3 regions of the Azospirillum aestuarii genome follow, and region 1 is predicted to be linked to each of the others. Evidence: predicted binding sites of a transcription regulator. Region 1 holds the regulator's gene; each other region holds the start of a gene.
What was found. Region 1 encodes LexA, which represses DNA repair genes until DNA is damaged. Its sites were predicted from a motif close to ATGTTCTANTTTGGTTC; they were not measured.
Positions count from the first base shown of each region.

Region 2: a site for LexA is predicted at 1,217-1,233, ahead of recA (recombinase RecA). Genes of this name have one in related genera too.
Region 3: a site for LexA is predicted at 1,965-1,981, ahead of JJL56_RS18875 (PA0069 family radical SAM protein). Genes of this name have one in related genera too.

Region 1 covers NZ_JAEPIV010000006.1:20,154-23,430, forward strand. The annotation lists gene JJL56_RS13690 (molybdopterin molybdotransferase MoeA) at 1-828, shown strand, start outside; gene lexA (transcriptional repressor LexA) at 996-1,694, shown strand; gene JJL56_RS13700 (ComEC/Rec2 family competence protein) at 1,720-3,277, opposite strand, start outside.
Region 2 covers NZ_JAEPIV010000007.1:153,467-156,743, forward strand. The annotation lists gene recA (recombinase RecA) at 61-1,140, opposite strand; gene JJL56_RS15415 (class I SAM-dependent methyltransferase) at 1,377-1,880, shown strand; gene JJL56_RS15420 (hybrid sensor histidine kinase/response regulator) at 1,905-3,277, opposite strand, start outside.
Region 3 covers NZ_JAEPIV010000011.1:23,519-26,795, reverse strand. The annotation lists gene JJL56_RS18885 (PAS domain S-box protein) at 1-416, shown strand, start outside; gene tyrS (tyrosine--tRNA ligase) at 442-1,728, opposite strand; gene JJL56_RS18875 (PA0069 family radical SAM protein) at 2,008-3,084, shown strand; gene JJL56_RS18870 (tetratricopeptide repeat protein) at 3,231-3,277, shown strand, end outside.

The DNA.
Region 1 (3,277 bases):
GGCCGTTTCATCCGCCCCGCCGGTCTGGACTTCACCGCGGGTGAGGACGTGCTTCCCAAGGGGCGCTTGCTCACCGCCCGTGACGTCGCCCTGGCCGCGGCGGCCAACCTGCCCTGGCTGCGCGTCCACCGCCGCCCGCGGGTCGCCGTGCTCGCCACCGGAGACGAGATCGCCCTGCCCGGCGATCCGCTGGGGCCGAGCCAGATCGTCAGCTCCAACGCGCTCGGCCTGTGCGCGCTGGTCACCAGCCAGGGCGGGCTCGCCCACAATCTCGGCGTGGCCAAGGACGATCCGGAGCATCTCGCCGCCATGGCCGCCGGGGCGGCCGGCTGCGACCTGCTGGTGACCACGGGCGGCGCCTCGCAAGGCGAGCACGACCATGTCCGCGACGTGCTGGGCGGGCTGTCGCTGGACTTCTACCGCGTCGCGATGAAGCCCGGTAAGCCGTTGATCTTCGGAACGGCGAACGGCGTGCCGCTGCTCGGCCTGCCCGGCAACCCAGTGTCCACCGGGGTGGCCGCCGTGCTGTTCCTGGTGCCGCTGCTCCGCCATCTCCAGGGGCTGCCCGCCGAGAACGCCACGCTCATGGCGCGACTCGGCGCGCCGCTGAAGGCCAACGACGACCGCACCGACTTCCTGCGCGCCACCCTATCCCCCGGACCGGATGGCGAGCCTGTCGCCACCCCCTTCCCGCGTCAGGACAGTGCGATGATGTCCCGGCTGGCCCAGGCCGACGCGCTGATCGTCCGCGAACCGCAGGCAACCGCCACCGCCGCAGGCGAGCGCGTGACGGTGATCCCGTTGAGCGGCGGTGTCCTGTCGCTTTAATCCATTCCGCACCCCCAATCCCTTTGGCAATCGCTTTGGAGTCCTGTCCGTCGATTTGCGATTGATTTCATCCGTAGGGCTTGACGGGGGTTAAGAACCAAACTAGAACATAAGGGAACGTTTTGCTTTTGTTCCATATCTAGTGCGGAACCGGTCGGGAGGCACAAATGCTCACGCGCAAGCAGCATGAATTGCTGCTTTTCATCAACGAGCGGCTCGGGCAGGGCGGTGTGTCCCCTTCCTTCGACGAAATGAAGGACGCTCTCAACCTGAAGTCCAAGTCGGGCATCCACCGCCTGATCACGGGGCTGGAGGAGCGCGGCTTCATCCGCCGCCTGCCCCACCGCGCCCGCGCGCTGGAGGTGCTGCGCCTGCCGGAGGGGCTGGAGAATGCCCGGACCCGGCCGCCGCGCGCCAAGTTCCAGCCCAACGTCATCAAGGGCGACTTCAGCTTCGCGGGGCGGGAGGCGAATCCGGCGTCCGAATCGGTGCAGCTTCCGCTCTATGGCCGCATCGCCGCCGGCACGCCCATCGAGGCGTTGCGCGACGGTTCCGCCTTCGTCGACATTCCGGCCGCCATGCTCGGCATGGGCGACCATTACGCGCTGGAGGTGGCCGGTGATTCGATGGTCGAGGCCGGAATCCTCGATCATGACACGGTGGTCATCCAGCGTTGCGACAGCGCGGACAACGGCTCCATCGTCGTCGCCCTGGTCGACGACGCCGAGGTCACGCTGAAGCGCCTGCGCCGCAAGGGCAACACCGTCGCCCTGGAACCCGCCAACGCCGCCTACGAGACGCGCATCTTCGGCGCCGACCGGGTTCGGGTGCAGGGCCGCCTCGTCGGCCTGGTGCGGAAGTACTGAGCACAGGACGCACCGGGGCGGCGGTTCAGCGCCCCCCGGCCCTTCCATCGGGAAGCCTTCCGCCCATCGTCCATGGGCGGTCCCCCCGCTGGCCGCGGACGCTCTCCACCCGGATGCCCTTGTCCGACAGGTAAAGGGCGTGCGCACCCTCCCGCCGCAGGCGCCAGCGATCGATGACCAGCGGCGCCCGGCATCCGCGCGATGGGGCCGCGGTCACCACCACATCCGCCATCGCGCAGTCCTCCGGCAAGGCGTCGGGCTGGCGCAGCAGTGCCACCGTCTTTCCCTCCACGCGATAAAGGCAGCCCAGAGCGTCGCAGCGCAGCCGCCCGTCCAGGCTCACCCCGGCGAGCGGCCAGACATCCTGCCCGGCCTTTTCCTCCGGTTTCTCCATGCCGTCGCGCCGCCTCCAGCTGTTGGCGATCCGCCCGTCGCTGGCGGCGGACAGGCTGAGCATTCCCTCCGCGCTGCGCACGGCCATCAGCGTCCCATCCTCCGACACCAGAATGTCGGGCCGCGGCGCGAAGACCGGCGCAACCAGACCTCCAACCACCGCGGCCAGCCCCAGCCAGCGCCAGCGCCCCGTCCAGATGGCCAGCCACAGCCCGCCCAGCGTGACCGCCGCGATGGCGGCGTCCGGCATGGCCGGCAGGAACGCGGTGGCGCCGGGCAGCGCCGCGGTCCGCTCCGCCGTTTCGATGACCAGCCGGACGCCCCAACTCATCGCCGTCACCGCCGGCCCCTCCAGCCCGAAGGGCAGCAGCAGGTAGGAGAGCAGGCTGAAGGGCATGATCCACACCGTCGTGATGGGGATCGCCACCATGTTGGACAGCACGCCGTAAAAGGCGACCTGCTGGAAATGGTAGAGCCCGTAGGGCGTCGTCGCGACCGTCGCCACCACGCTGGAGAAGGCGATTCCGCCCAGCGTCATCGTTCCTCGGCCGAGCCAGCCCATCTCGCGCCGCTGGCGCACCGCCCAGGGCGTGAACCGTTCGAAGGCGGCGATCAGGGCGACGACCGCCGCGAAGGACATCTGGAAGCTCGGCCCCAGCATCCCCTCCGGGTCATAAAGAACCGTGACGATGCCGGCGAAGGCGACCAGCCGCATGCTGATCGGCGACCGGTCGGCGATAACCGCGCCCATGACGAGGCCGGTCATCAGAACCGACCGCAGCGTCGGCAAGGGCGCCCCCACCAGCAGCGTGTAGAGGATCGCCGACAGGATGCCGGCCAACGCCGCGATCTTCTTGATCGGCCAGCGCAGCGCGACCCAGGGAACCAGCGCCAGCAGCGCCCGCACCACCCAGAAGACGATCCCCGCGGCGATCCCCACATGCAGGCCGGAGATCGACAGGAGATGCGCCAGACCGCTGTCGCGGAAGGCGTCCATCATCGGCCCGGGAATCGCCGCCGCGTCGCCGTTCAGCAGGGCGGCGGTGACGCTGGCCTCCGCGGGATCGGCCACGACGGCGCGCACCCGCTCGGCGATGGCGGCGCGGGCCTGCTCGAAGGCCACCGTTACCCGGCGCCAGCCGCCGGGCGGTGGCGCCTCCTGCGCGACGGGTGTCCCCATGACGAAGCCG
Region 2 (3,277 bases), on a different contig from region 1:
CCCTCTCCGGCGAACCGGAGAGGGGCTTTCGCACATCGAAACCCATTTACCCGCCCGGGATCACTCCGGGGTCGCAGCCTCGCCGTCGGCCTCCGGGGTGCCCATCATCGCGTCGGCGACGAGGCCGGCGTTGCCGCGGATCTTCGCCTCGATGGAGTCGGCCGCCGCCGGATTGTTGCGCAGGTAGTTCTTGGCGTTCTCGCGGCCCTGGCCGATGCGGGTGCCGTCGTAGCTGAACCACGCGCCCGACTTCTCCACCACGCCGGCCTGGATGCCGAGGTCGAGAAGTTCGCCCACCTTCGACACGCCCTCGCCGTACATGATGTCGAACTCGACCACGCGGAACGGCGGGGCCATCTTGTTCTTCACCACCTTCACGCGGGTCTGGTTGCCCACCACCGTCTCGCGGTCCTTGATCGCGCCGATGCGGCGGATGTCCAGGCGGACGGAGGCGTAGAACTTCAGCGCGTTGCCGCCGGTGGTCGTCTCCGGGTTGCCGAACATCACGCCGATCTTCAGGCGGATCTGGTTGATGAAGATCACCAGGCAGTTCGACTTGGAGATGGAGCCGGTCAGCTTGCGCAGCGCCTGGCTCATCAGGCGGGCGTGCAGGCCGACGTGGCTGTCGCCCATCTCGCCTTCCAACTCGGCGCGCGGCACCAGGGCGGCGACGGAGTCGACCACCAGCACGTCGACGGCGCCGGAACGCACCAGCGTGTCGGCGATCTCCAGCGCCTGCTCGCCGGCGTCGGGCTGGGAGATCAGCAACTCGTCCACATTCACGCCCAGCTTGCGGGCATAGGCCGGGTCCAGGGCGTGCTCCGCGTCCACGAAGGCGCAGGTGCCGCCGTTCTTCTGGGCCTGGGCGATGGCGTGCAGCGCCAGCGTCGTCTTGCCCGAGCTTTCCGGCCCGTAAATCTCGACGATGCGGCCGCGCGGCAGGCCGCCGATGCCCAGCGCGATGTCGAGGCCGAGAGAGCCGGTGGAGACGACCTCCGTCTCGACCGTGTTCTCGCGGGCGCCGAGCTTCATGATCGAGCCCTTGCCAAAGGCGCGCTCGATCTGCGCCAGAGCGGCATCCAGGGCCTTCTGCTTATCCATGGAATCCTTCTCGACCAAACGAAGCTGTGCGGACGACATGCCCGTCTCCCCTTGTTAGATCACATCCGCGGCCCCAGGGCCAACGATCTCACCAACGGTCATTCGGTGAGAGGGAATGTACCAGCTTTGTTCCTCTGCGCAAAGCCCTAAGTTCCGCGAATGTTCTCATCGATGCACAGGTCGGAATTTAGGAACGATCCGGCGCCGCGCAACGGAAGTCCAACGGCGGCGTTCAAGAGGAGATGCCCCACCGACAACGCCCCGAAAGGCCTGACATGACGATCGCCCATTCCACGCTCGACCGTATGATCGACCGCCTCACGACCCAGCGTGTGGCGCTCGGCTGGGCCGCCGGCTGCGTCGCGGGGACCCCCGGTCCGGTGATGGAGATCGGTCTGGGGAAGGGCCGCACCTACGACCATCTGCGCACCCTGTTTCCACCGCGCGACATCCTGGTGTTCGACATGTGGGCGCGCGTTCCCGCTTCCCTGCGTCCGGACGAGGACCGGCTGTTCCTGGGGGATTTCCGGGACACGCTGCCCGCCGCCGCGGAACGGTTCGGCGGTGCGGTGCGGCTGGCCCATGCCGACATCGGCAGCGCACGGGAGGACGACGAGGAGGGCATCCGCCACTGGATCGGCGGGCTGATCGAACCCTTCCTGGCGCCGGGCGCGCTCGTCCTCTCGGACCGCCCGATCGGCGCCGGGCGTCGCGGGTGGGAGGCTGTCGATGTGCCGGGGACGGAACGCTGGGCCTATCACGGCTGGCGCGTCGGATAGGCGCCGCAGCGGTGTTCCGATCGGCTATTTGCCGTCCCGGATGACCTCCTTCACCTTGGAAGCCAGCTGCTTCAGGGAGAAGGGCTTGGGCAGGAAATGGGCGACCTCCACCCCGTCGATCTCGCCCAGCCGGTCCTCGGCATAGCCGGAGATGAAGATCACCCGCATGTCGGGCCTCATCCGCCGGACATGGCGGGCCAGGGTCGGGCCGTCCATCTGCGGCATCACCACGTCGGTGATCAGCAGGTCGATGCGGTTGCCGTCCGTGCCGATCTGCTGCAGCGCCGCCTCGCCGTTCTTGGCCTCCAGCACCTGATAGCCCTTGTTGCGGAGCGCGCGGGCGGAGAAGACGCGCACGGCGTCCTCGTCCTCCACCAGCATGATGGTGCCGGAGCCGGTCAGGTCGCTGCCGCGCCGCTCGCGCGGCTCGCCCTGGTCGGGACGGGCCTCGCCCTTGTGGCGGGGCAGCAGGATGGTGAAGGTCGTCCCCTCCCCCTTCTCCGACTCGACCAGCACGAAGCCGCCGGTCTGGCGGACGATGCCGTATACGGTGGACAGCCCCAGCCCGGTGCCCGACCCCACGCCCTTGGTCGTGAAGAAGGGCTCGAAGATGCGCTGGAGATTTTCCTTGGGGATGCCGCAGCCGGTGTCGATCACCTCGATGGACACATAGTCGCCGGGGGGAATGGTCTCGTGCTCGCGGCGCTGCGCCTGCTCGACCACATGGTTGGAGGTGACGATGGTCAGACGCCCGCCCCCGGCCATCGCGTCGCGCGCGTTGACCACGAGGTTGATGATGACCTGTTCCAGCTGGTTCTGGTCCACCTTCACATAGCCGATGTCCCGGCCATGCAGCATCTTCAGCTCGATGTTCTCGCCGATCAGCCGGCGCATCAGGTTGCCAAGCTCGGCCAGGACGTCGGTCACGCTCAGGATGCGCGGCTGAAGCGTCTGCTGGCGCGAGAAAGCCAGAAGCTGCCGCACGAGGTTGGCCGCGCGGTTGGCGTTCTGCTTGATCTGCATGATGTCGCTGAAGGACTGGTCGCCCGGCTTGTGGCGCAGCAGCAGCAGATCGCAGAAGCCGATCATCGCGGTCAGCAGGTTGTTGAAGTCGTGGGCGACGCCGCCGGCCAGCTGGCCGACCGCCTGCATCTTCTGCGACTGGGCGAACTGGGCCTCCAGCCCCTTGCGCTCGGTCATGTCGATGAAATGCAGGATCAGCCCCGCCGCCCCTTCCGGCCCCACCCCGCCCAGCCGCCGCGCGTAGAGCTGGGCCACCAGCTCGCGCCCGCCGGTCAACCGCACCTCCAGCGGGGCGGCGGGGTCGGCGCCGCCCTGCACGGCGGTCAGCCGCTCGGTCACCATGGCGCGTTCCGCCGGGACGATCAGGTCGGCCA
Region 3 (3,277 bases), on a different contig from region 1:
GGCCCGTGGCGGCGGTTCCCGCCGTCGGCCGGACGGAGGGCGGCGGGAGCCGGCTCGTCCTGATCATCGACGACGAGGTGATCATCCTGATGGGGCTGCGCGCCATGCTGGAAGGCTGGGGCTACGAGGTCATCGCCGCCACCGCGGGGGACGAGGCGATCCGCCTGCTCGACGAGGCCGGGCGGCGGCCGGACGTCATCCTGGCCGACTACCGGCTGCGCAACGGCAAGACCGGGCCGGAGGCGTTGCGCGCCATCCACGCCCATTGCCGGGCGTCGATTCCCAGCATCATCCTGACCGGCGACACCGCCCCCGAACGCATCGTCGAGGCCCAGCGCAGCGGCTTCGCCATCCTGCACAAGCCGGTGTCGTCCCATCACCTGAAGCAGGTGGTGGCCGAAGCCGGGGGGCGCTGAGAGACACTCCGGCTTCGGCTTTCGTTCATCGCGCCTGCACCAGCGCGTGGCGCTTGCGCCCGGCGGACAGGCGGATGAGTCCCTCGCCGTCGAGGTCCGCAAGGGACAACACCGCCGTCTCGTCGGTGACGGGGGTACCATTCACACGTGCCCCGCCGTCGCGGATCAGCCGGCGGGCCGCCCCCTTGGATTCGGCCAGCCCGGCGGCGGACAGCAGGTCGGCCAGCCGGACGCCGGCGGCGAGGTCGGCGCGGGCGGCCTCCACCGTCGGCAGGCCGCCGCCGGCCCCGGCCTCCTCGAAGACCCGGCGGGCGGTCTCCGCGGCCTCGGCCGCCGCCGCCGCGCCGTGGCAGAGGGTTGTGGCCTCATGGGCGAGGATCTTCTTGGCCTCGTTGATCTCCGATCCTTGGAGGGCCTCCAACCGGGCGATCTCGTCCAGCGGCAGCTCGGTGAACAGGCGCAGGAAACGGCCGACGTCCGCATCCTCCGTGTTGCGCCAGAACTGCCAGAAGTCGTGCGGGCTGCGCCGTTCGGCGTTCAGCCACACCGCCCCCGCCGCCGTCTTGCCCATCTTGGCGCCCGACGCGGTGGTCAGCAGCGGCGTGGTCAGGCCGAACAGCTCCGTCCCGTCGACGCGGCGGGCCAGCTCGATCCCGTTGACGATGTTGCCCCACTGGTCCGACCCGCCCATCTGCAGCCGGCAGCCGTGGCGGCGCGACAGCTCCAGGAAGTCGAAGGCCTGGAGGATCATGTAGTTGAACTCCAGGAAGGTCAGCGGCTGCTCGCGGTCGAGCCGCAGCTTGACGGACTCGAAGCTCAGCATCCGGTTGACGGTGAAATGGCGCCCGATGTCGCGCAGCATCGGGATGTAGCGCAACTCGTCCAGCCAGTCGGCGTTGTCGACCATCACCGCGCCGTTCGGCCCATTCTCCAAGGGGGCGTCGCCGAAGGACAGGTACTGGGCGAAGGCCCGGCCGATGCCGGCCATGTTGGCGGCGATCTGCGCGTCGTCCAGCATGGGGCGGCTGGTGTCGCGGAAGCTGGGGTCGCCGATGCGTGTGGTGCCGCCGCCGATCAGCACGACGGGCCGGTTGCCGGTCTTCTGGAACCAGCGCAGCACCATGATCGAGACGAGATGCCCGACATGCAGGCTGTCCGCCGTGGCGTCGAAACCGATGTAGGCGCCGACCGGCCCCTGGCGCAGCAGGGCGTCGAGGCCCGACAGGTCGCTGGCCTGATGCAGAAAGCCGCGCTCGTCGAGCACGCGCAGGAAGTCGGACTGGAAGGGGCTGGAAGCGGCGGGGGTCGCCATGATGCTGATCTCCGGAAGGGAAGGGCCGCGTCCCGGAGATCATCTGTCGAAGCACATGCCGCCGGTTCGCGGCGGCATGGTTCATATGGTCAAGACCGAACGCGCCGCCCTATGGGAGCAGCGTATAATAGCGGCTGAAATGGTGCGTGCGCGTTGTCATGACCGGGAAGCTAGGCGCGCGGGAGCGGGTCGTCAAGGGCGATCCGCCTATTCCTCCCGTTCGAAACAACGGATAATTGTTCCCTTTACGTTCCGTTTTGGCGCCGCTATCCTTCTCCCATGGACGAGATCCCGCGGCAGGCCCTGAAAGGACGGGGGGCGATCAGCAATATGACCTCCCGTTACGAGCGGGAGGCGCGCGTGCTGGCCGACGACGGCTGGGGCGAGAACGAAGCGGTGACGGAAACCGTCCCGACCCAGGTCTTCGACGACACGGCCCGCTCGGTCCTGTCGAAGAACACGTCGCCCGACGTGATCTTCGAACGGTCGGTGAACCCCTATCGGGGGTGTGAGCACGCCTGCATCTACTGCTTCGCCCGCCCGACCCACGCCTATCTCGGCCTGTCGCCGGGGCTGGATTTCGAGACGAAGATCTTCCGCAAGGCCAGGGCGGCGGAGCTTCTGGCAGTGGAGCTTCGCGCCAAGTCCTACCGTTGCCAGCCGCTGGCGCTCGGCGCCAACACCGATCCCTACCAACCCATCGAGCGGGAGCAGCGCATCACCCGCGCGGTGCTGGAGGTCTGCCGCGACTTCAACCAGCCGGTGATGATCATCACCAAATCGGCGCTGGTCCTGCGCGACCTCGACATCCTGGCGCCGATGGCGGCGAAAGGGCTGGTCAACGTCGCGCTGTCGGTCACCACGCTCGACCGCGACCTTGCCCGCCGCATGGAGCCGCGGGCCAGCACGCCGCAGCGGCGCCTCGCCGCCATGCGTGAACTGACGGCGGCCGGCGTGCCGGGGGCCGTGCTGGCCAGCCCGATGATCCCGGGACTCAACGACCATGAACTGGAAGCCATTCTGACGGCGGCGGCCGAGGCCGGGGCGACGCAGGCCAATTACATCCTCCTGCGCCTGCCGCTGGAAATCGCCGATCTGTTCGAGGAATGGCTGCGCGAGCACGCGCCCAACCGCGCCGACCGTGTGCTCAGCCTGATTCGCCAGTGCCGCGAGGGGGAGTTGTACCAATCCCAATTCGGCAGCCGCATGAAAGGCTCCGGCCCGGTCGCGGAGCTGCTGTCGAGGCGGTTCAAGCTGGCCTGTCGGCGCCTCGGCCTCAACGCCCGCGACGCCGCTCTCAACTGCGCCGACTTCAGGCCCCCTCCGGCCCGTGGCGATCAGTTGACGATGTTTTGACCGTTCCGTCTTGCACGGGAACGAGCCGGCCCGCTCCGAGTTGATCGGTCGGCCATCGCTGGGCTACCTTCGGCCGCCCGGACACGCGTCTGAAATCCGGGTCGCGGTTCGAAGGTTGCAGTTCGAAGGTCGAGGGAGACGGGGTGATGGCCACGATCGGTGAAGTTCTGGCCATCGCGTTCGCCGATCATTG